Regions from separate parts of the Skermanella cutis genome, predicted to be linked through region 3. Evidence: riboswitches for the same ligand, from Rfam matches in the RefSeq annotation. Region 3 holds a riboswitch; each other region holds the start of a gene.

Region 1 (7,079 bases), 2.7 Mb from region 3:
GCAGGATGATGCCGACCGCGATGGTGCTGATGAAGACGCTGACCGGGGGACGGCGCCGAAGCGGCAGGTAGGCCAGCAGCGACACCAGCAGCCCCAGCGCCGCCATCAGCGCCGCCACCAGCGGCAGCAGCAGGATGCCGGGCAGGGGAATCAGCCCCGCCAGGGCCACTGCCAGGAAGCCGCCGGCCATGACCAGGTCGCCCTGGGCGAAATTGACGGCCGAGGTCGCGTTCAGCACCAGCACGAAGCCCAGGGCGACCAGCGCATAGGCGGCGCCCAGCGCCACGCCGTTGACCAGCAGCTGCGCGACACCCGTCACGGCGCCACGTCGTAGCGCTTCGCCACCGCGGGAACGCGCGACGACCCGTCGTAGCAGACGATCACGGCGGAATGGGCCATATTGCCCCTGCCGTCGGAGCGGTAGGTCATGGCGAGCCCGCGGTACGTCCCCTTGGCCAGCGCGTCGCGCACGGCTTCAGGCGTCTCCGCCCCCTTGGCCGCCGCGTCCAGCACCATGCGGATGCCGTCGTACTGGCCGAGCGCGAAGGCGTCCGGCTCGGTGCCGAAGGCGGCGCGGTAGTCGGCGGTGAAGCGTTCCATCTCCGGCGAGCCGCCCGACACCGGCGAGGCCGAGGTCTCGGCGCAGACGCCCGTCAGCTCGGCCGGCTCCAGCAGCGCCGCGGTGGAGGGCTGGTGCATCGCCGAGCCGGCGACGATCGGCACGCCGGGATTCAGGGCGGCCGCCTGCCGCACGAACAGCGCCGTCGGGCCGGAGTGCAGGTGCAGGACCAGCACGTCGGGGTCGGCCGCCATGGCCTTGGTCAGCACCGGCAGCATGTCGCGGATGCCGGGATCCACGCCCTCCTCGAACACCGGCTCGACGCCCAGCTTGGCGAAGGCGTCGCGCAGGTGCGCCTGGCCGCTCTGGCCGTAGGCGGTGGTCTGGTAGATCACCGCCGGCCGGCGCTTGCCCAACTCCTCGACGACGTAGCGCGCATGGGCGGTCTTGGTGACCCCGTCGCCGGGGAAGAAGCGGAAGACCCAGGGATTGCCGCGCTCGGTGATCGACGCCGTGCCGGAGACGGTCACCAGGGGAATGCCGTACTCGTCGGCCAGCGGCAGCATGGCGAGCATCTGGGTGCCCAGCATGCTGGCGGCGATCGCCGTCGGGGCGCCGCGCCCGGACGCCCGCTCCAGCGCGGTCACGGCGCCTTCGGGGGAGGTCCCGGTATCGATCACCTCCGACCGCACCGCGAGTCCTTCGGGAGCCTCGCGGACCGCCAGGACGGCGCCGTTCCGCTGGCTGGTGCCCTCCAGCGCCAGGAAGCCGGTGACCGGCACCAGCACCGGGATGTCCAGGTCGGCCGCGGCGGCCGGGCCGGCGGCGGACGACAGGGCGGCGGCGAACGCGGCGGCGGACAACAGGGACTTCCGGGCGGGCATCTTCGGTTTCCTTCCTCCGTGCGAAACGGAAACCCGTGAGTGCCGCGATCTTCTCTTGGTCGGTCCCACCGGCTCCCTTCGCTGGCATGATCCAGATCAGGTTCTATGGGTATGTTCTCAGCACGGGCGGATCGGCCCGGCACCCCAGCCTTCGTGCCTCGACAGTGACAGTCCGGCACCGCCCCGTCAAGGCTCGGCCCCACCTATCCGAAGGAGAGTCCGTGACCGTCAGGCCTAATTCTTTTGACGTAGATCATTGCCGTTGCAACCCCGGCGCCCGATTGTCCGCGATTGCAACTGGGGGGATGACCGATGAATACTCGCGAGCTGTCCGACGCGCGGGCTCAGCCTGACGCGGCCCCGTCCCATGGCACGTCGGTCGAGCTGGCGCTCTGGCGGATCGACGGTGCCACGCAACGCTCGCTCCGGCAGCTCGGTCCCCACGTCAACGCCGACCTGGACGGCATCCTCACCGACTTCTACGGCTTCCTGAAGCGTTTTCCGGAAACGGCGGAGCTGATCGCGGCGGAGGGGATGGTCGCCCGGCTGATCTGCGCCCAGCAGGACCACTGGCACAAGCTGTTCGTCGACGGCATCGACGCCCGGTACGTGGAGCGGGTGCAGCGGATCGGGTCGGCCCACCACCGGGTCGGGCTGAAGCCGCGGTTCTACCTCTCGGCCTATTCCTTCATCCTGGAGCGGCTGGTCCGCTCGGTGATCGAGCGCAACCGCTGGAGCCGGCAGGCCGCGGCCGACCAGGCGGCGACGCTGATCCGCACCCTGCTGATGGAAGCGGAACTGGCGCTGTCGGTCTATACCCACACCACGACCGAGCAGCACGTCACGGACGAACTGCTCGACCTCGCCGACACCTTCGAACAGGAGCTGGACGACGCCGTCCAGCTGGTCCGCCGCAAGGCCGAGGCGATGGAGACGGCCTCGACCGAGGTGCTGGGCGCCGCCCGCATGGTCAGCGAGGACGGAAACCACGTCGCCGAGGCGTCCCACGAGGCCGACGTGAACGCCCAGACCATCGCCGCCGCCACCCAGGAGCTTTCGGCCTCCATCGCCGAGATCTCGCGCCAGGTGGACCGCTCGACCGGCGCGGCCCAGGACGCCACCCTGCGGTCCCAGGCGGCCCGCGACATCGCCAACAACCTGACCGACGTGTCCGACAGGATCGGCGCGATCGCCTCGCTGATCGAGAAGATCGCCAAGGAGACGCGGCTGCTGGCGCTCAACGCCAGCATCGAGGCGGCGCGCGCGGGCGAGGCCGGGCGCGGCTTTTCCGTCGTCGCCAACGAGGTCAAGCTGCTTGCCGACCAGACCAACGACGCGACCGGCAATATCCGGTCCGAGATCCAGTCCATGCAGAAGGCGATCGGCGACACGGTCACCGCGATCGCGGACGTGGCCGGCCGGGTCGAGCTGGTCAACGACACCATCACCGCCATCGCCTCCGCCGTGGTCGAGCAGGACGCGGTCACCCAGGACATCGCCCAGACCGTGACCCAGACGGCCGACAGCGTGCGCCGCGTCCACGAGCGGATCGGCAGCGTCGCGACCCAGGCGGGGCTGACCACCACGGTATCGACCCAGCTGCGCAACAACACGACGGAACTGGTCGAACAGGTCGTCAACATCGAGAAGCGGGTGATCTCCAGCCTGCGCAATTCCCGCTTCGCCGAGCGCCGGCGGGCGATGCGCGTCACGGTGGACCTGAAGACCGAATGCCGGATCGACGGGCGGACGGTGCCGGCCTGCGTCGAGAACATCTCCAGCGGCGGCGCCCAGGTCCGGCTGGCGGCCGGGACCGCCGCGCCGGGCGCCCTGGTCTCCTTCGACCTGCCGGGCATCGGCGAGGTCGCGGCCCGGGCGGCGACCGTCGAGGGGGAGGTTCTCCACGTCCATTTCGAGGATCTGGCGCCCGGCGTCCGGTCGGCTCTGGCCGAGTCGCTGGACCGCTGGCACCGCGGCGACGAGGCGCTGATCGAGACCGTGCAGGCGGCGGCGCGCCAGATCTCCGGCCTGTTCGACGACACCATCGACGAGGGCGGCATCGGCGCCGCGGCGATGTTCTCGACCGCCTACCAGCCGATCCCCGGGACCGATCCCCAGCAGTACCTGACCGCCTATACGGAGCTGTGCGACCGCCTGCTGCCGCCGATCCAGGAGGCGGTGCTCCGGAAGGAGGCGCGGATCGATTTCTGCGTCGCGGTGGACCGCAACGGCTACCTGCCGACCCACAACCTCAAATATTCGCAGCCCCAACGGCCGGGCGAGCCGGCCTGGAACGCCGCCAACTGCCGCAACCGCCGCCTGTTCGACGATTTCACCGGCGTCGCCGCCGCCCGCAGCCGGGCGCCGGCCCTGGTCCAGACCTATCGCCGCGACATGGGCGGCGGCAAGTTCCTGCTGCTGAAGGACGTCAGTGCCCCGATCCTGGTCCATGGCCGCCATTGGGGCGCCCTGCGGCTGGGCTGCCGGCCGACGTGACCCGACGCAGGCGAGCGCGCGTTTCGTCGTCCAGGAAACCCGCTTCCAGCGCCGTCACCGTAGCATTGCGCAGGTCGTCCTCACCCCAGCCGAACGCTTCCGCCGCGATCCCGTATTCGCCGCCCAGGGTGGTCGCGAAATAGGGCGGGTCGTCGCTGTTCAGCGTGACGGCGCAGCCGGCCTCGCGCAGCCGATTGAGCGGATGGTCGGCGTAGGAGCCGTACACCGCGGTGCGGATGTTGCTGGTCGGGCAGACCTCCAGCACGATGCCTTCCCCGGCGATCCGGCGGACCAGGTCGGCGTCCTCGATCGCGCGGACGCCGTGGCCGATCCGGCCGACCGGCAGGTGGTCCAGGGCGTCGCGCACGCTCTCCGGCCCTGCTGACTCGCCGGCATGGACGGTGCAGCCCAGGCCGGCGTCGTGCCGGGCGATGGCGAAGACCGGCGCGAAGTCTGCGGCGGACAGGTGGTTCTCGTCGCCGCCCATGCCGAACCCGGTCAGCAGCGGGTGCCGGTGCCGGGTGCAGGCCCGGGCGACCTCCAGCCCGCGCTCGACTCCGAAATGGCGCACGCAGGTGACGATCAGCCGGGCCTCGATGCCGAACTCGGCGCGGGCATCCTCGAACCCCTGGACGATGCCGTCCAGATGGTCCTGGAACGACAGTCCGGCCATCCTCGCGTGGTCGGGCGACGACATGACCTCCACATAGACGGCGCCCTCGGCGGCGCAGCGGCGCAGGTAATCGTATGTCACGTCGCGGTAGTCCCGCGCGGTCCGGATCGCGGACGCGGCGTCGTCGTAGACCTTCAGGAAGTGCAGGAAGTCGGTCCAGGCGAAGTGGCCCGCCTCCGTGAAGAGCCCGGGCGGCAGCGCCATCCCGTTGCGCTCCGCCAGCGCCCGGACCAGCTCCGGCGTGGCGGTCCCTTCCAGGTGGACGTGAAGCTCGGCCTTCGGAATATCCGGCATTGTCATGGTGCCACGGCCTCCCCGGTCGTTTCGGTGACCGGCCGGGGCGGCCGGCGTGTCTCCCGGTGAAGGATATAGAGCCCGCTGGCCGAGACGATCAGGGCGCCGACGATCACCGCCGAGGTCGGCACGTCGGCGAACACCAGGTAGCCGAACAGGACCGCCCAGATCATCGCCGAGTATTCGAACGGCGCCAGCACGGCGGCCGGGGCCGAGCGGAAGGCCTGGGTCATCATGATCTGCGCGATGCCGCCCAGGATGCCGACGGCGGCCAGCAGGCCGAACCCGGCCAGGTCGGGCGTCCGCCAGTCCGCGATCATGCCGATCGCGCCGACCGCGACGCCGGTCAGGGTGAAGTAGCAGACGATCGCCGCGTTGGTCTCGGTCCGGCTCAACTTCCGCACGAAGATCATGGCGAAGGCGTAGAACACGGCCCCCAGCAGCGGCACCAGCGCCACCGGGGTGAACATGCCGCTGCCGGGCCGAAGCATCACGACGACGCCGATGAAGCCCACCCCGACGGCGCTCCAGCGGCGCCAGCCGACATGTTCGCCCAGCATCGGGCCGGACAGCGCCGTCAGGAACAGCGGCCCCGCGAAATGGATCGCGTAGACGTCGGCCAGCGGCATGTGCTTGAAGGCGAAGAAGAAGCAGACCAGCGCGCTGGCCCCGACCAGCGACCGCAGCACGTGCCCGCCCGGCCGGGACGTCCGCAGCAGCCCGATGCCGCCCGAGCTTGCCACAAGCACGCTCAGCGGCACCAGGCCGAAGACCGAGCGGAAGAACACGATCTGGAAGGTGCCGTAGCTGGCAGACAGCCACTTGATCAGCACGTCCATCACGGCGAAGGCCACCAGCGCCAGGGTCAGCAGGCCGATGCCGCGGAGGGTCTCGGCCCGGGAACTTCCGGTTTCCTGTCGCACTTGCTACCGCGCCAGCCGCCGGGCGATCGGCGGGGTCGGCGCCGGCGCCGAGTGTCCCACGGCGAAGGCGGCGCGGACCGCCTCGGCGGCGGCTTCGGCGGCCTCCTCGGTCCGGGCATGGATGATCGCCAGCGGGGCGGCGTGCGGGCCGGTCCGGTCACCCGGGCCGGCGACGTCGGACAGCCCGACCGCCGGGTCGATCGGGTCCTGGACGCGGGTCCGGCCGCCGCCCAGGGCGACCACGGCGATGCCCAGCGCCCGCGTGTCCACGGCGGTGACGAAGCCCTCGTCGCGGATCCGGACCTCCCGCAGGAACGGCGCTTCCGCCAGGTGGGTGTCGGGATTCTCCAGCAGGTCGGCCGGGCCGCCCAGCGCCGCGACCATGGCGGCGAACCGCTCGGCGGCCCGTCCGGTGGAGATCGCCTCGTCCACCATCACGCGGCCGGCCTCCGCGTCGCGCGCCAGGCCGCCCAGCACCAGCAGTTCGGCGGACAGCGCGGCGGTCACCTCGTACAGGCGCCTGTCATGGCCGGCCCCCGTCAGCAGGTCGATCGACTCGCGCACTTCCAGGGCGTTGCCGGCGGTGCGGCCCAGCACCTGGTTCATGTCGGTCAGCAGCGCCACCGTCGGCATGCCGGCGCCGGTCGCGACCGTGGCGATGCTGTCGGCCAGGGCCAGCGCATCGTCGAACTGCGCCATGAAGGCGCCGGAGCCGAACTTCACGTCCATGACCAGCGCGTCCAGCCCGGCGGCCAGCTTCTTCGACAGGATCGAGGCGGTGATCAGGTCCAGCGACTCGACCGTCGCGGTGATGTCGCGCACGGCGTAGACGCGCTTATCCGCCGGCGCGAAGGCGTCGGTCGCCCCGATGATGGCGCAGCCCGCATCGCGGACCACCCGTTCCAGCGTCGGCCGGTCGGGCAGGGAGACGTAGCCGGGGATGCTGTCCAGCTTGTCCAGGGTGCCCCCGGTATGGCCGAGCCCGCGGCCGGAGATCATCGGCACGAACCCGCCGCAGGCGGCGACCACGGGGGCCAGGATCAGGCTGACCTTGTCGCCGACCCCGCCGGTCGAGTGCTTGTCCAGGACCGGGCCGGGCAGGCCCAGCGGCTTCCAATCCAGTACGGTGCCGGAACGGGTCATGGCGCGGGTCAGGGCGACCCGCTCCTCCAGGCCCATCTTGCGGAAGAACACGGCCATGCAGAAGGCCGCGATCTGCCCCTCGGTCACCGACCCGGCGGTGACGCCCT
Region 2 (7,079 bases), 920 kb from region 3:
CGGCGCCGGCCTCGCCCAGCGCGAACTTGTCCAGGCGCTTGCCGTCGAGCTGGGTCAGCCGCGCCTTGACCTGGGCGCCGCCGGCGGTCTGGAAGACGACCTCGATCGACCAGTATTCCTGCGGCCGGAAGACCTCGATCTCCGCCTCGCGCTCGCAGATCAGCCGCAGCGCCACGGATTGGACGCGCCCGGCCGACCGCGATCCCGGCAGCTTCCGCCACAGGACCGGTGAGAGGGTGAAGCCCACCAGATAGTCCAGCGCGCGGCGCGCCAGATAGGCCTCGATCAGCTCGCGGTTCAGGTCGCGCGGGCGCTTCATTGCGTCCAGGACGGCGCCCTTGGTGATCTCGTTGAAGGTGACCCGGCGGACATCGACCTTGTCCAGCAGCTTCGCCTCGCGCAGCACCTCCTGGACGTGCCAGGCGATCGCCTCCCCCTCGCGATCCGGGTCGGTCGCCAGGAAGACATGGTCCACGCCGCGGATGGCGCGCGAGATTTCGTCGACATGGCGCTTGGATCGGTCGCCCAGTTCCCAGGACATGGCGAAGTCTTCCTCGGGACGAACGGAGCCGTCCTTCGGCGGGAGATCCCGAATATGGCCGAAGCTGGCCAAAACGGTGAAGTCCGGACCAAGATACTTGTTGATCGTCTTCGCTTTGGCCGGGGATTCGACGATGACTAGATTGCTGCCAGACAAGCGAAATCCGCCTCTTGTTTGCGTTCGGTCACTTTTTCAGTTTTTATTGCTGAATCAGGACGACCTGATTTCCGGGCAGATGCTGAACCCGACCCGCAAGGTCGAGCTCAGTCAGCACGCTCCGTACTACCGACGCAGACAATTGGCACCCTCTGACCAGTTCGTCAACGGGGACCGGCGTATAACCCAGGCATTCCAGCAGCCGGTCGCGGATTTCCTCGAAGCTCGCATCATCCAGGTGCATGGGCTTCGCGGCGGAGAACAGGTCCGGCTCCCGCTCCCGCATTTTCGGCGCCTCGACTCCCGCGAAGGCCTGGATGATGTCGTCGGCGCTCTCGGCGAAACTGGCACCGGAGCGCAGCAGGTCGTTGGGTCCGCGCGAGCGCGGATCGAGCGGCGAGCCCGGCACCGCGAAGACCTCGCGGCCCTGTTCGCCCGCCGTCCGCGCGGTGATCAGCGATCCCGACTTGGGCGTCGCCTCGATGATGACCACGCCCAGGGACAGGCCGGAGATGATGCGGTTCCGCCGGGGGAAGTGCCGCGCCATGGGCTGGGTGCCCATCGGGCATTCGGCCACCACGGCGCCCTGCCCGGCGATCCGGGCGTAGAGCGCGGCGTTCTCCTCCGGGTAGATCACGTCGACGCCGCCGGCCACGACGGCGACGGTGCCGCTGTCCAGCGAGCCCAGGTGCGCGCTGGTGTCGATCCCGCGCGCCATGCCGGAGACGACGACGAACCCGGCCGCGCCCAGTTCGCGCGCCATGGTGTCGGCGAACCGCTTGCCGTTGGTCGAGGCGTTGCGGGCGCCGACCATGCCGATGCAGCGGCGGCCCAGCAGGTGGGCATGTCCCTTCACCGCGATCACCGGAGGCGCGTCCTCGATCATGGACAGCGGCAGGGGGTAGTCGGGCTCGCACGAGGCGATAAGCCGCACCTCCGCCTTCCGGGCCGCCGCGATCTCCCGCTCGGCCTCCGCCTTGGAGCAGATGCGCAGCGGCGCCGTGCGGCCTCCCCGCCGGGCGAGGTCGGGCAGCGCCTTCAGGGCCAGCGTGGCGGTGTCGTAGCGTTCCAGCAGACGGGCGAAGGTGACCGGGCCGACATTCTCGGTCCGGATCAGCCGCAGCCAGTCGATCCGCTCGGCATCGGAGAGTGCGCGTCTCAGTTGAGTCATGCCGCACGATACCGCAGCCGGCGGCATGATCAACGCCTGCCGCACACGCGCGCATGCGGCAAAATGGCAAAGACGGTCCTCAGCGAAGCTCGACCGCGTAGTCCGCCAGTCTCGGCACCTCCCCGATCAGCTCACGTTCCTTCAGGAACCGGGCGAACCGCTCGTATCGCCTCGCGTCCAGTGCCGCCGGGCTGTGGGCGAAGCGGGGCAGGGTGTCGCGCCAGGCGCGCCGGTTCAGCTCGTCGTCCAGTTCGGGGTTGGCCTTGACGAACAGCTTCCACGACTCGTCCGGATGGTTCATCAGGTACAGCGTGCCGCGCTCGACCGCGTCCAGGAAGCGGGGCAGGCGGGGGTCGGCGGCCTTCTCGCGGTTGGCGACGATGACCAGCTCGTCATAGGGCGGGACGCCGTGCTCCTCCGGATAGAAGGCGCGCCCGGCCTTGCCCTCGATGTCGAGCTGGTTCAGCTCGAAGTTCCGGTAGGCCCCGACCACCGCGTCGACCTGTCCCGACAGCAGCGCCGGCGACAGGCTGAAATTGACGTTGACCAGTTCCACGTCGGACAGCTTCAGCCCGGCGTTCTCCAGCATCGCGCCGAGCAGCGCGTCCTCCAGCCCGCCGACGGAGTATCCGACCTTGCGCCCCTTCAGGTCCGCGATCGACTTGACCGGCCCGTCCGCCAGCACGACCACCGTGTTCAGCGGCGTCGCGACCAGCGTGCCGATCCGGGTCAGCGGCAGGCCCTCGGCCGCCTGCATCTGGAGCTGCGGCTGGTACGAGATGGCGAGGTCGGCCCGGCCGGCGGCGACCAGCTTGGGCGGATCGTTCGGGTCGGCAGGCGCTATCATCTCGACCTCCAGCCCGGCGTCGCGGAAGTAGCCCATCTCCCGAGCCACGTACAGCGGCGCATGGTCCGGGTTCACGAACCAGTCCAGCAGGACCGTGAGCTTGTCCTGGGCCGATGCCGGCGCCGAGGCGGCGAGGCCGGCCGCCAGGACCAGCCCCGCCAGCCCGGCCTTCAGGATGGATCGGCGCGATGCTTCGGTACGCATGGGTGTTCAGTCCCTCTCTTCGTCTGGATTATTGTCGGGCTGCCACGGCAGGGCGCGGCGCAGCAGGGCGTCCACCGCGAAATAGAGCGCCACCGCGATGGCGGCCAAGGTCAGCAGGGCGGCGAACATCAGGTCCACCTGCATGCGCCCGTTGGCGTGCAGCATCAGGTATCCGAGGCCGGCCGAGGCTCCGACCCACTCGCCCACCACGGCGCCGATCGGCGCGACCGCCGTGGCGACCCGCAGGCCCGAGGCGAAGGCTGGCAATGCTGCCGGCAGGCGGATCCGCACCAGCGTGCTCCAGCGCGACCCGCCCATGGTCCGCGCCAGGTCCAGCCAGCCCGGCTCGGTCCGGCGCAGCCCGTCGAAGAAGGCCGAAGTGACCGGGAAATAGATGATCAGGGTCGCCATGGCGACCTTGGACGCCATGCCGTAGCCCAGCCACAGCACCAGCAGCGGCGCCAGCGCGAACACCGGGATCGCCTGGCTGAACACCAGCACCGGCATCAGCCAGCGCCGCGCCGGCCGGAAATAGCTGAGCGTCAGCGCCGTGGCGGCGCCCAGCACGACGCCGAGCGCCAGCCCGCCCAGGATCTCGCCGATCGTGAACAGGGCGTGGTAGCCGATCAGGCCGGCCCGCTCCCACAGCGCCATCGCCACCCGCGCCGGATCGGGCAGGATGAAGCGCGGCACGCCGGTCGCCCAGACCAGCGCCTGCCACGCGGCGATCAGGACCGCCGCGGTCACCAGGGGGCGCACCATGGGCCGTACCGCCCGCATCATACTGCCCGCATCATGATGACAGCCGCCGCAGCAGCTCGGCCTGGCGGACCAGAAGCGCCGGATCGTCGGCCGGCCGCGGCGGCGAACCCTCGGGCGAGATCGCCGGACCGATCTCCGCCGGCTGCCCCGCCATCACATGGATCCGGTGCCCGATGCGCAGCGCCTCCAGCGGGTCGTGGGTGACCAGAAGCACCGTCCTGCCCGCCAGCAGCCCGGCCGCCAGTTCCTGGAGCCTCAGGCGGGTGATCGCGTCCAGGGCCGAAAACGGCTCGTCCATCAGCACGACGGGACGGTCCTCCATCAGGGTGCGGGCCAGGGCCACCCGCTGGCGCATGCCGCCCGACAGCTCGGCCGGCCGGGCTTGCAGCCGGTCGCCCAGCCCGACCGCGTCGAGCAGCCCGCGCGCCCGGTCCACCAGGGCGGCGCCCACCGCCTCGCCGCGCAGCCTCGGCCCCAGCAATACATTGTCCAGCGCGCCCAGCCAGGGCAGCAGCAGGTCCTGCTGCGCCATGTAGGCGACCCGGCCGTCCAGCGGCTTCCCGTCCTCCGCCGCCAGGACCGTGGGCGGCTCCGGATCGGCCAGCCCGGCGATCAGCCGAAGCAACGTGGTCTTGCCGACGCCGCTCGGCCCCAGCAGGCAGGTGCAGCGACCGCCTTCGAGCTCGAAATCCAGGCCGTCGAACAGCCGCACGCCGCCATAGGTCAGGCGGGCCCGCTCAATCCTTACGCCGATGCTGGGAAGACGGGCCGACTCGGTCGGCCGCACGAGGTCGTGCATGGGTCACTGATCCCTACGCCGGTATCAACCGGATCAGGTTCCAGGGGTCGTCCCGCGTCTTGGGACCTCTCAGCCGACCATCGGCTCCCCCCAGTGAGGTTGGACGGACTATTGCAAGTCCATGACGCCCTGGCAAGGCGCCTGCATACCGAATACGCAGATAAACGCACGGAGTTGACGAAACCCGGGGAGCGGCCTAGGTCAGCTTCCATGCTGAACCAGTCCCAGCCCGCCCAGTCTCAGTTCGCCCAGTCCCAGCCCATCGGTCCGCTCTTCATCGGAAGCGAGATCTACCGGGCCTCCACCTATGGCAAGAAGCACCCGCTCGCGATCCCGCGGGTCTCCACCGCGATCGATCTTTCCCGTGCCATGGGGTGGCTGGACCACCGGGCCTACCTGGACAGCCCCAGGGCGACGCCCGACCAGCTCGCCCGTTTCCACGATCGCTCATATATAGAGACGGTCCGCCGGGCCGAGGCGGAGCAGCGGCTCGATCCGGAGGCGCGCGACCGCTACAATATCGGCCGGCTGGAGAACCCGATCTTCCCCGAGGTCTTCCGCCGCCCCGCCACGGCGTCGGGCGGATCGATCCTGGCCGGCCGGCTGCTCGCCGAGCACGAGGGGGTGATCTACAACCCCGCGGGCGGGACCCACCATGGCCTGCGCGACCGGGCCAGCGGCTTCTGCTACTTCAACGACCCTGTGCTCGCGATCCTGACCATGCTCGACGGCGGGTTGCGGCGGGTCTATTACGCGGACCTGGACGCCCACCACGGCGACGGGGTGGAATATGCCTTCGCCGACGACGACCGGGTGCTGACCGTGTCGGTCCACGAGGGCACCCGCTGGCCCTTCACCGGCAAGGTCGGGGACCGGGCCGGCGGCATGGCCCGCAACCTGCCGGTCCCGGTGGAATTCAACGATTCCGAGCTGGACTACATCCTGGAGAACGCCCTGATGCCGCTGGGCCGGGGCTTCACCCCCGACGCCGTGGTGATCCAGTGCGGCGCCGACGCCCTGGCCGACGACCCGCTGAGCCGGCTGGAACTGTCCAACCGCGCCCTGTGGAACGCGGTCCGATCGCTTGCGACCCTGGCGCCTCGGGTCCTGGTGCTGGGCGGCGGCGGCTACAATCCGTGGTCGGTCGGCCGCTGCTGGACCGGCGTCTGGGCCACCCTCAACGGCATCGACCCGGACGTCCCGGTGACCCAGGACGCCGAGGAGGTGCTGCGCGCCCTGACCTGGAGCCGCCGCCAGGGCCAGAACCCGCCGGAACACTGGTTCACCACCATCGCCGACGCCCCGAGGCCCGGCCCGGTGCGCGACGAGATCCGGCAGGTCGTGGACGCCGTCATGTCCTGACGCTACAGGATTCGCCCAAATGCTTTACATATGGGGCGGGCTCCTGTAGCGACTGGACCATGGCTGCCGCGATCATCCGAACCTTCACCCTCGTCCTGCTGCTGGTTGCGGCCGGTCTGGGTCCCGTGTCCGCCGCGGAGACGTTCCGCACCGACCGCCTGACCATCGAGACCGCGTCGGGCGGAAAGTATCCCTTCGCGATCGAGGTCGCCGAGACTCCGCGCCAGATGGCGCAGGGGCTGATGTTCCGCGAGACCATGGCGCCCGACGCCGGCATGCTGTTCGTCCTGCCGCAACTCCAGACCATGTCCATGTGGATGAAGAACACCTTCATCCCGCTCGACATGGTGTTCATCGGCGCCGACGGCCGGATCGTCAACATCCACGAGAACGCGGTGCCCCAGTCGCTGGACACCATCAGTTCCGCGGGCCAGGTCAAGGGCGTGCTGGAGATCAACGGCGGCATGGCCGCCCGGCTGGGCATCCGTGCCGGCGACCGGGTGGTCCACCCGGCCTTCCAGCAACAGGGCTGACCGGGCTGACCCTCAGGGGCGCTTGCGCGCCAAGGTCAGCCCGTCGCCCAGCGGCAGCAGCACCTGTGTCACCCGCTCGTCGGCATGGACGAAGGCGTTGAACGCCCGGAACGTCTCGGTCTTGGGCTTGGTCGCTTCCGGATCGGCGACCGTGCCGCGCCACAGCGTGTTGTCGATGGCGATCACGCCGCCCGGCCGCACGAGGGTCAGCGCCTGCTCGTAATAGGTGGGGTAAAGTTCCTTGTCCGCGTCGATCAGCGCGAAGTCGAAGCTGCCCGCCGCTCCCTCGCCGATCAGGGCCGCGAGCGTCTCCGTCGCCGGGGCCAGCCGCAGGTCGATCTTGTCGGCGACCCCGGCCTCCGCCCAGTAGCGCCGCGCCACGTCGGTCCATTCCACGCTGACGTCGCAGGCGACCACCCGGCCTTCGGGCGGCAGCGCCAGGGCCGCCACCGTGGCGCTGTAGCCGGTGAACACGCCGATATCGAGCGTCCGCCGCGCCCGCAGCAGTTCCAGCACCAGGGTCAGCATCTGCCCTTCCTCCGGCGCTATCTGGTAATAGCCCTGGGTCAGGCTGGCCGTCTCGGCGCGCAGCCGGGTCAGCACCGGCGGCTCCCGCAGCGAATTGTCCAGGATGTACCGGTGGATCGCGGGCGGCAGGAACATGGATTGCTGGGTCACTCGGGATCCTCGTCTCGGGTCGATGT
Region 3 (7,079 bases):
CAGCAGGCCAAGAACAGCCTGATCCAGGCGGAGAAGATGGCGGCGCTCGGCTCCCTGGTGGCCGGGGTGGCGCACGAGATCAACACGCCGATCGGCACGGCCCTGACCGCGGCGTCCCACCTGGGCGAGCGGACGGCGGAGTTCCGCGCCCAGTTCCAGGGCGGCAAGCTTAAGAAGTCCGAAGCCGAGCGCTACCTGGAAACCGCGGTCGAGACCTCCGCGATCATGGTGGCCACCATCGGCCGCGCGGCCGAGCTGATCCAGAGCTTCAAGCAGGTGGCGGTTGACCAGTCCACCGACATCCGGCGCCGCTTCAACCTGTCGGCCTACATCGCCGAGATCCTGCTCAGCCTGAAGCCGCGCCTGAAGCAGGCCCAGCACGCCGTCGTGGTGGACTGCCCGCACGACCTTGAAATCGACAGTTATCCGGGTGCATTATCGCAAGTGCTGACCAACTTCATGATGAACTCCCTCCTCCATGGCTTCTCTGAAGGGCAGATCGGAAAGATCACCATCTCCGCCCAGTTGCGCGACAGCGCCACCGTGGTGATACGATATGCCGACACCGGCCGGGGCATCCCGGAAAAGAACCTGGCGCGCATCTTCGAACCCTTCTTCACCACCAGGCGGGGAACGGGCGGGACCGGACTGGGACTGCATATCGTTTACAACATCGTGACCCAGAGCCTGGGCGGCACCATCGACGTGATGAGCGAAGTGGGCCAGGGCGCCGCCTTCATCCTCGCCATTCCCAGGACCGCTCCGGGTCAAGTGGAGCTTTGGATCGACGAGCGATGACAGCCATCGACGGAGACATCGGCGAGGACGACGACCTGCTGTTCGCCGAGGAGACGGACGGCGAGGGCGACGAGGCCTCCGCCCCGCCGGGTGACGACCCGACGGCGAACCGGCGCAGGACCAAGCCCTGGAAGGTGATGATCGTCGACGACGACCGGGAGGTGCACGCGATCACCAAGGTCGTCCTCAGCGACTTCGTCTTCGACGAGCGGCCGCTCGAGTTCATCAGCGCCTTCAGCGCGTCGGAAGCCTGCCACCTGATCCTGGAGCATCCCGACACCGCGGTCGTGCTGCTCGACGTGGTGATGGAGACCGACGACGCCGGCCTGCGCTGCGTCGAATTCATCCGGCGCACGGCGGGGAACGAGCAGGTCAGGGTCATCCTGCGCACGGGCCAGCCGGGACAGGCGCCAGAGCGGCAGGTGATCGTCAACTACGACATCAACGACTACAAGTCCAAGAGCGAGCTGACCTCCCAGAAATTGTTCACGGCGGTGGTCGCCGCCCTGCGGTCTTACCAGCACATCGTCAGCATCGACATGAGCCGGCGCGGGCTGGAAAAGATCATCGACGGATCGGCCTCCCTGTTCGAGCACCGTTCCATGAGCCAGTTCGTCGAGGGGGTCCTGCTCCAGCTCCGCTCGCTGATCCACGGGGCGACCGGATCGCTGCTCTGCACCGTGTGCCAGGACGGCGATGCCGCGCCGGTCGGCGCGCTCCGGGTGCTCGCCAGCTCCGAAATGCTCGGCGTGGAGTCCGGGCAGCCGCTCGAACGGATCCTGTCGGCCGATGCCATCTCCGACATCCGGCGCTCCCTGGACGAGGGGCGGAACATCTATTGCGCCGACCACAGCGTGATCGTGTTCCGCTCGCGCAACCATTCCACCAGCGTCGTCTACCTGGAGGGGCATCCGCCCCTGGGCGACCTGGACCGCAACCTGCTGGAGATCTTCTGCGGCAAGGTCGCCATCGCCTTCGACAACGTCTATCTCTACGAACAGGTGCTCAACGCCCAGAAGGCGACGGTCTATGCGCTGGGCAAGCTGGCCGAGTTCAAGGACGAGATCACCGGCCACCATGTCCGCCGGATCGAACGGCTCACCGGCCTGATCGCGGCGGAGCTGAAGGCGCGCGGCGCCTTCCCGGGCGAGATCGACGACCGTTTCGTCGACCAGATCGGCCTCGCCAGCATCCTGCACGACGTCGGCAAGGTCGGCCTGCCAGACAGCATCCTGAACAAGCCGGCCCGGCTGACGGAGGAGGAGATGGCCGTGATCCGCCAACACCCCACCATCGGCGGAAACGTCCTGCGCGAGGTCGCGAAGATGGTTCCGGGCCGCAGCTATCTGAGCCTCGGCGCCGAGGTGGCGGAAACCCACCATGAGAAATACGACGGTACCGGCTATCCCGCCGGCCTGAAGGGCGAGGCGATCCCGGTCGGCGGCCGGATCACCGCCGTCGCCGACGTCTACGACGCCCTGATGCACAAGCGCCCCTACAAGGAGGCCTGGACCCTCCAGGACACCATCGACCATCTCAAGTCCCAGAGCGGGACCCACTTCGACCCGCTGGTGGTCGACGCCTTCCTGACGATCCTGGACCGCGGCCTGGACGAGGAGGGGATAGGCTGACCGCGGGACCTACGGGTGGGGGCGGCGTCCAGAGGTCCCCATGAAGCTGCCACGGCGGTGCCGGTTACTCTCGGGAAGCGATGGGTCGATCGAGCATCCCGCCCATGACGTCCGCCGGGACCGGCCGGCTGTAATGATAGCCCTGGCCGAACGTGCATCCCAGTTCCCGGAGCGGCCGGATCAGGTCGGCCGTCTCGACGCCTTCCGCCACCACCTCCATGCCCATGCGGCGGGCCAGAGTGATGATGGTTTCGACGATATGATGGGTGCGTCCCACTTCGCCCAGCGCCCGGACGAACGACTGGTCGATTTTGAGCACGTCGAACGGGAACTTGTGCAGGTAGGAAAGGCTGGAGTAGCCGGTCCCGAAATCGTCGAGCGCCAGGGTCACGCCGAGGTCCTTGATCCTGCACATGACTTCGTAGGCCTGGTGGGGATCGTGGACCAGCGCCGTCTCGGTCAGCTCGACCTTCAGACGGTCGGCGGGGAAGCCGGTCATCGCCAATCGCTCCGCCAGGCCGGTCACCACGTCCATGTCCGTGAAATGCTGCGACGACAGGTTGACGCTCAGGAAGGGCAGGGGACGGTCGCCGGCCGTCCGGCGCAGCAGCGCGCAGGCATCCGCCATGATGGCCAGGTCGATCTGCCGGATCAGGCCGCTCTTCTCGCCCAGATCGATGAACTCGCAGGGCGGCACCAGGCCGCGGTCGGGATGGCGCCACCGGGCAAGGGCCTCGAACCCGGCGAGTTCGCCGCCCGCGATCGTCACGATCGGCTGGAAGAACGGCTCGAACTCCCCGGCGCCGAGGCCGCGTTCCAGGTCGTGTTCGCGGTGAATCCAGTTCAGCGCCGATTCGCCGCGCTCGGTGCCGCCGGTGGGCGCCGACACCACCAGATGGTTCGCCGTCCCCCGGTCGCGGCCCGGCAGGTCGTTGAGAAGCCCGCTCTGCGCCTGCCTGAACCGGCTGATCAGGCTGCCGAGCAATTGCCCGACGACCGGCTCCACCTCCTGGATGCGCCGCTTCAGCTGATCCCGCCGGATGATCAGCACCTCGGTCTCCTCCGTCGCCCGGGCCGCGGCCGACCGGACGCTGTCGTCCAGCACCGCCATCTCGCCGAAGATCTCGCCCCGGCCGAGGGTCGCCAGCGTGATGTGGGTCCGGTCCCGGGTCGCGCAGATCTCGACCTGTCCCCGTTCCACGATGTAGGCGCAGTCGGCGGGCTGTCCCTCGAAGAAGATCGTTGCACCTGGTCGAAACGTCTTGCGGATCAAGGGAGGGTCTCCACGATGGGTCGCCGGCTGCCGGAACGGAATAAAGCAATTTCAGGAAAATACGGCTTAATCCGAATTCTGTAAAGATGGGCCGAACCGGTCAAATAATCTGGCGACGGAGTCTTATCGTTCGTAAGGCAAACGGAGTTTTCCGTTCGTAACGGGGCGGGACAGCTGCTCCAAGCCTTGGATTTTTCTTGCGTGATATACATATCGGTGCCGTCACTCGAAGTAAGCGCATAGGTTTGTTGGTTAACTTTGTAATGGGTTGTAACCTCCACAAGGGAGCTGGCGATGGCCGCAATCGAAAGCCTGAAGGCGATTCTCGACAAGACCTACGAAGGCATGACGCCCAAGCAGCTGATGTCGCAATCTCCTGCCGCCCTGGCGGGCGTGACCGAAAGCGACGCGCTCAAGCTCAAGGAAGCCTTCGGTATCGACACGATCGAAGAGCTGGCGACGTGCAAATACTTCCTGTGGGCGCAGGCGCTCCACGTCCTCGCGAAGACCGAGAAATAGGACCTCGTCCCGCCGCGATCCGGAGGAGGCCGCGGCGGGGCCTTCGTCACCCGTCTCCATCCCCCGGGCAGCGATTCCGGCAGTCGTTCCCGGCGTTTCGGATCGATGATGCGGACGCGGAAGAAAAAGGTGGAGTTTTGCCTATCGAAAGTTTTACCTCTCCTGGCCGCACATCCCCGTAGGAAGCCAGGACATGCCGACCACAGCCAGGAAGCTCTATACTCCCGCCCGGTTGCCTTCGATCCCGCCGGGAGTGGCACCGCCGTTCCATCAGGCGGCGCTGTCCAGCTGCGTGGTCCATCACCTCGTCGATCCCGCCAGGGTAGTCGATCTCTTCGAAGGGAGCGGGCTGCGGCCAGCCATTTTCGGCGACCGCGCCTCGGTCAGCTTCGGCTTCCATGTCCATGCCGCCTTCCGATCCGCCGGGCTGAACCTGCCGCCCGAACACTGGTCGCCGTCGGCGGCCGGGATCGTCCAGGAGTTGGAACTGAGCATGGTAGCCTTTCCGGAAGGCCGCGGGGGCGAGGTTCCCGACGTTACCATCGACCAGTGGCTGATGGGCGACGATCAGACCAAGCTGCTGGGAAACCACCGCCTGTTCGTGCCGTGCGACGATCCGGCAGCCGTCGCGGTCGGCAGGGACCTGTTCGGCGACCCGACGTTCCTGACCGGCTTCCTGGTCAACCTGCCATCGCCCGATCCTGTCCGCGACGGCACGGCCGCGACTGCCGAGACGGAGTGGATGCAGACCTGGGGCTTCAGGGTCGGCGATCCCGACGAGCCCGACCACTTCATCTTCACCGCCCTGGTCGATACCACCGGCCTGACCCCGATCCCCGGCACGATCTCCCCGGTCACCCGGTACGGCGTTTCCGCGGCCGGCCCGGTCGGCTGCCGCTGGAGCGTCGCCCGGCCCTTCGACACCTACTTCATCGCCGATGCCGGACCGACGGATCGCGTGCGGCTGACCTACGGCGCGAGTTCCCATCCGATGGGCATCGTCATGCGGGACCTGCTGGAAGGAGCCCAGGCCTACGCGGTCCAGACATTCCAGTCCGACCCGGTCGCGGTCCGCAGCCGGCCTTACCTCCTGACGCCGCGCTGAGGATATCGGGATCGGGCGTGACGGCGACTCACGGCTTGACAAGCGGCGGCGATGCACTGAGGATCGGCGTATTCCCAGGGGAGCCCCGATAGGGGGCTGAGATTCCGTCGGCCTAGCGGCAACGCGGAGACCCTTTGAACCTGATCCGGGTCGTGCCGGCGTAGGAAGGGGAGAGGGCGAGGACTCCGCGCCCGGTCTCATCATATCCATCGCTGCATTCCGGATCTCCGCTCGCAATCGAAGCAGGAGATCACGATGCCGAAAGACAGCAATCCCACCGTCACCGTTTCCACCGGGCCGCTGCCCGCGTCGCGCAAGGTCCATGTTCCGGGCGCGCTGTACCCGGACCTGCGGGTGGCGCTGCGGGAGATCGACCTGGAGCCGGGCAGCGGGGAGCCGCCGGTCCGGGTCTATGACAGCTCCGGCCCCTACAGCGATCCGGCTGCTGAAATCGACATCGCCCGCGGCCTGCCCGCGCTGCGCGCCGGCTGGATCGCGGCCCGCGGCGATACCGAGGCCTATGACGGCCGGCCGGTCAAGCCGGAGGACAACGGCCTGCGCCAGGGCCAGCGCGCCAACCTGGAGGAGTTCTCCGGCCCCGCCCGCAGGCCGCTACGCGCACGGGCCGGCGCCGCCGTGACACAGATGGCCTATGCGCGGCGCGGCATCGTCACGCCGGAGATGGAGTATGTCGCGATCCGGGAGAACCTCGGCCGGCAGGCGGCGCTCGATGCCGTGCCGGACGGCCGGTCCTTCGGCGCCGCGATCCCCGACCATGTCACCCCCGAGTTCGTGCGCGACGAGGTGGCGAGGGGCAGGGCGATCATCCCGGCCAACATCAATCACCCCGAGATCGAACCGATGATCATCGGCCGCAGTTTCCTGGTCAAGATCAACGCCAACATCGGCAATTCCGCCGTCGCCTCCTCCGTGGGAGAGGAGGTCGAGAAGATGGTCTGGGCGACCCGCTGGGGAGCCGACACCGTGATGGACCTCTCGACCGGCGCCAACATCCACACCACCCGCGAGTGGATCATCCGCAACTCCGCCGTGCCGATCGGCACCGTCCCGATCTACCAGGCCCTGGAGAAGGTCGGCGGCCGGGCCGAGGAACTGACCTGGGACATCTACCGCGACACGCTGATCGAGCAGGCGGAGCAGGGCGTGGATTACTTCACCATCCATGCCGGGGTCCGGCTCGCCCACATCCCCCTGACCGCGCGCCGGGTGACCGGCATCGTCTCGCGCGGCGGCTCGATCCTCGCCAAGTGGTGCCTGGCGCACCACCGGGAGAACTTCCTCTATACCCGGTTCGACGAGATCTGCGAGATCATGCGGGCCTACGACATCAGCTTCTCGCTGGGCGACGGGCTGCGGCCGGGCTCCATCGCCGACGCCAACGACGCGGCGCAGTTCGCCGAGCTGGAGACGCTGGGCGAACTGACCCAGGTCGCCTGGAAGCACGACGTGCAGGTCATGGTGGAGGGGCCGGGCCATGTGCCGATGCACAGGATCAAGGAGAACATGGACCGGCAGCTCGACGTCTGCCGCGAAGCGCCCTTCTACACGCTCGGCCCGCTGACCACCGACATCGCGCCCGGCTACGACCACATCACCAGCGGCATCGGCGCCGCCATGATCGGCTGGTTCGGCACGGCGATGCTGTGCTACGTGACTCCGAAGGAGCATCTGGGGCTGCCCGACCGCGACGACGTCAAGGTCGGGGTCGTCACCTACAAGATCGCGGCCCACG

What was found. A riboswitch is a leader RNA that binds a small molecule or an ion and turns the genes downstream of it on or off. The one in region 3 is predicted to bind thiamine pyrophosphate.
Region 1: it holds a riboswitch for thiamine pyrophosphate, as region 3 does, so the genes downstream of both, IGS68_RS02120 (ABC transporter substrate-binding protein) here and thiC (phosphomethylpyrimidine synthase ThiC) in region 3, are expected to answer to the same signal.
Region 2: it holds a riboswitch for thiamine pyrophosphate, as region 3 does, so the genes downstream of both, IGS68_RS19245 (ABC transporter ATP-binding protein) here and thiC (phosphomethylpyrimidine synthase ThiC) in region 3, are expected to answer to the same signal.

The regions. Positions count from the first base shown of each region.
Region 1 covers NZ_CP067420.1:453,120-460,198, forward strand. Annotated here, with positions in the region: gene IGS68_RS02115 (branched-chain amino acid ABC transporter permease) at 1-319, opposite strand, end outside; gene IGS68_RS02120 (ABC transporter substrate-binding protein) at 316-1,443, opposite strand; TPP riboswitch at 1,500-1,600, opposite strand; gene IGS68_RS02125 (methyl-accepting chemotaxis protein) at 1,756-3,939, shown strand; gene IGS68_RS02130 (adenosine deaminase) at 3,872-4,912, opposite strand; gene IGS68_RS02135 (DMT family transporter) at 4,909-5,829, opposite strand; gene deoA (thymidine phosphorylase) at 5,833-7,079, opposite strand, start outside.
Region 2 covers NZ_CP067420.1:4,121,319-4,128,397, reverse strand. Annotated here, with positions in the region: gene topA (type I DNA topoisomerase) at 1-697, opposite strand, end outside; gene dprA (DNA-processing protein DprA) at 741-1,868, opposite strand; gene IGS68_RS19255 (ABC transporter substrate-binding protein) at 1,948-2,919, opposite strand; gene IGS68_RS19250 (ABC transporter permease) at 2,926-3,681, opposite strand; gene IGS68_RS19245 (ABC transporter ATP-binding protein) at 3,713-4,480, opposite strand; TPP riboswitch at 4,473-4,581, opposite strand; gene IGS68_RS19240 (acetoin utilization protein AcuC) at 4,691-5,842, shown strand; gene IGS68_RS19235 (DUF192 domain-containing protein) at 5,902-6,375, shown strand; gene IGS68_RS19230 (class I SAM-dependent methyltransferase) at 6,388-7,053, opposite strand.
Region 3 covers NZ_CP067420.1:3,199,544-3,206,622, reverse strand. Annotated here, with positions in the region: gene IGS68_RS15155 (PAS-domain containing protein) at 1-798, shown strand, start outside; gene IGS68_RS15150 (DUF3369 domain-containing protein) at 795-2,429, shown strand; gene IGS68_RS15145 (EAL domain-containing protein) at 2,494-3,702, opposite strand; gene IGS68_RS15140 (hypothetical protein) at 3,997-4,221, shown strand; gene IGS68_RS15135 (hypothetical protein) at 4,415-5,326, shown strand; TPP riboswitch at 5,393-5,511, shown strand; gene thiC (phosphomethylpyrimidine synthase ThiC) at 5,582-7,079, shown strand, end outside.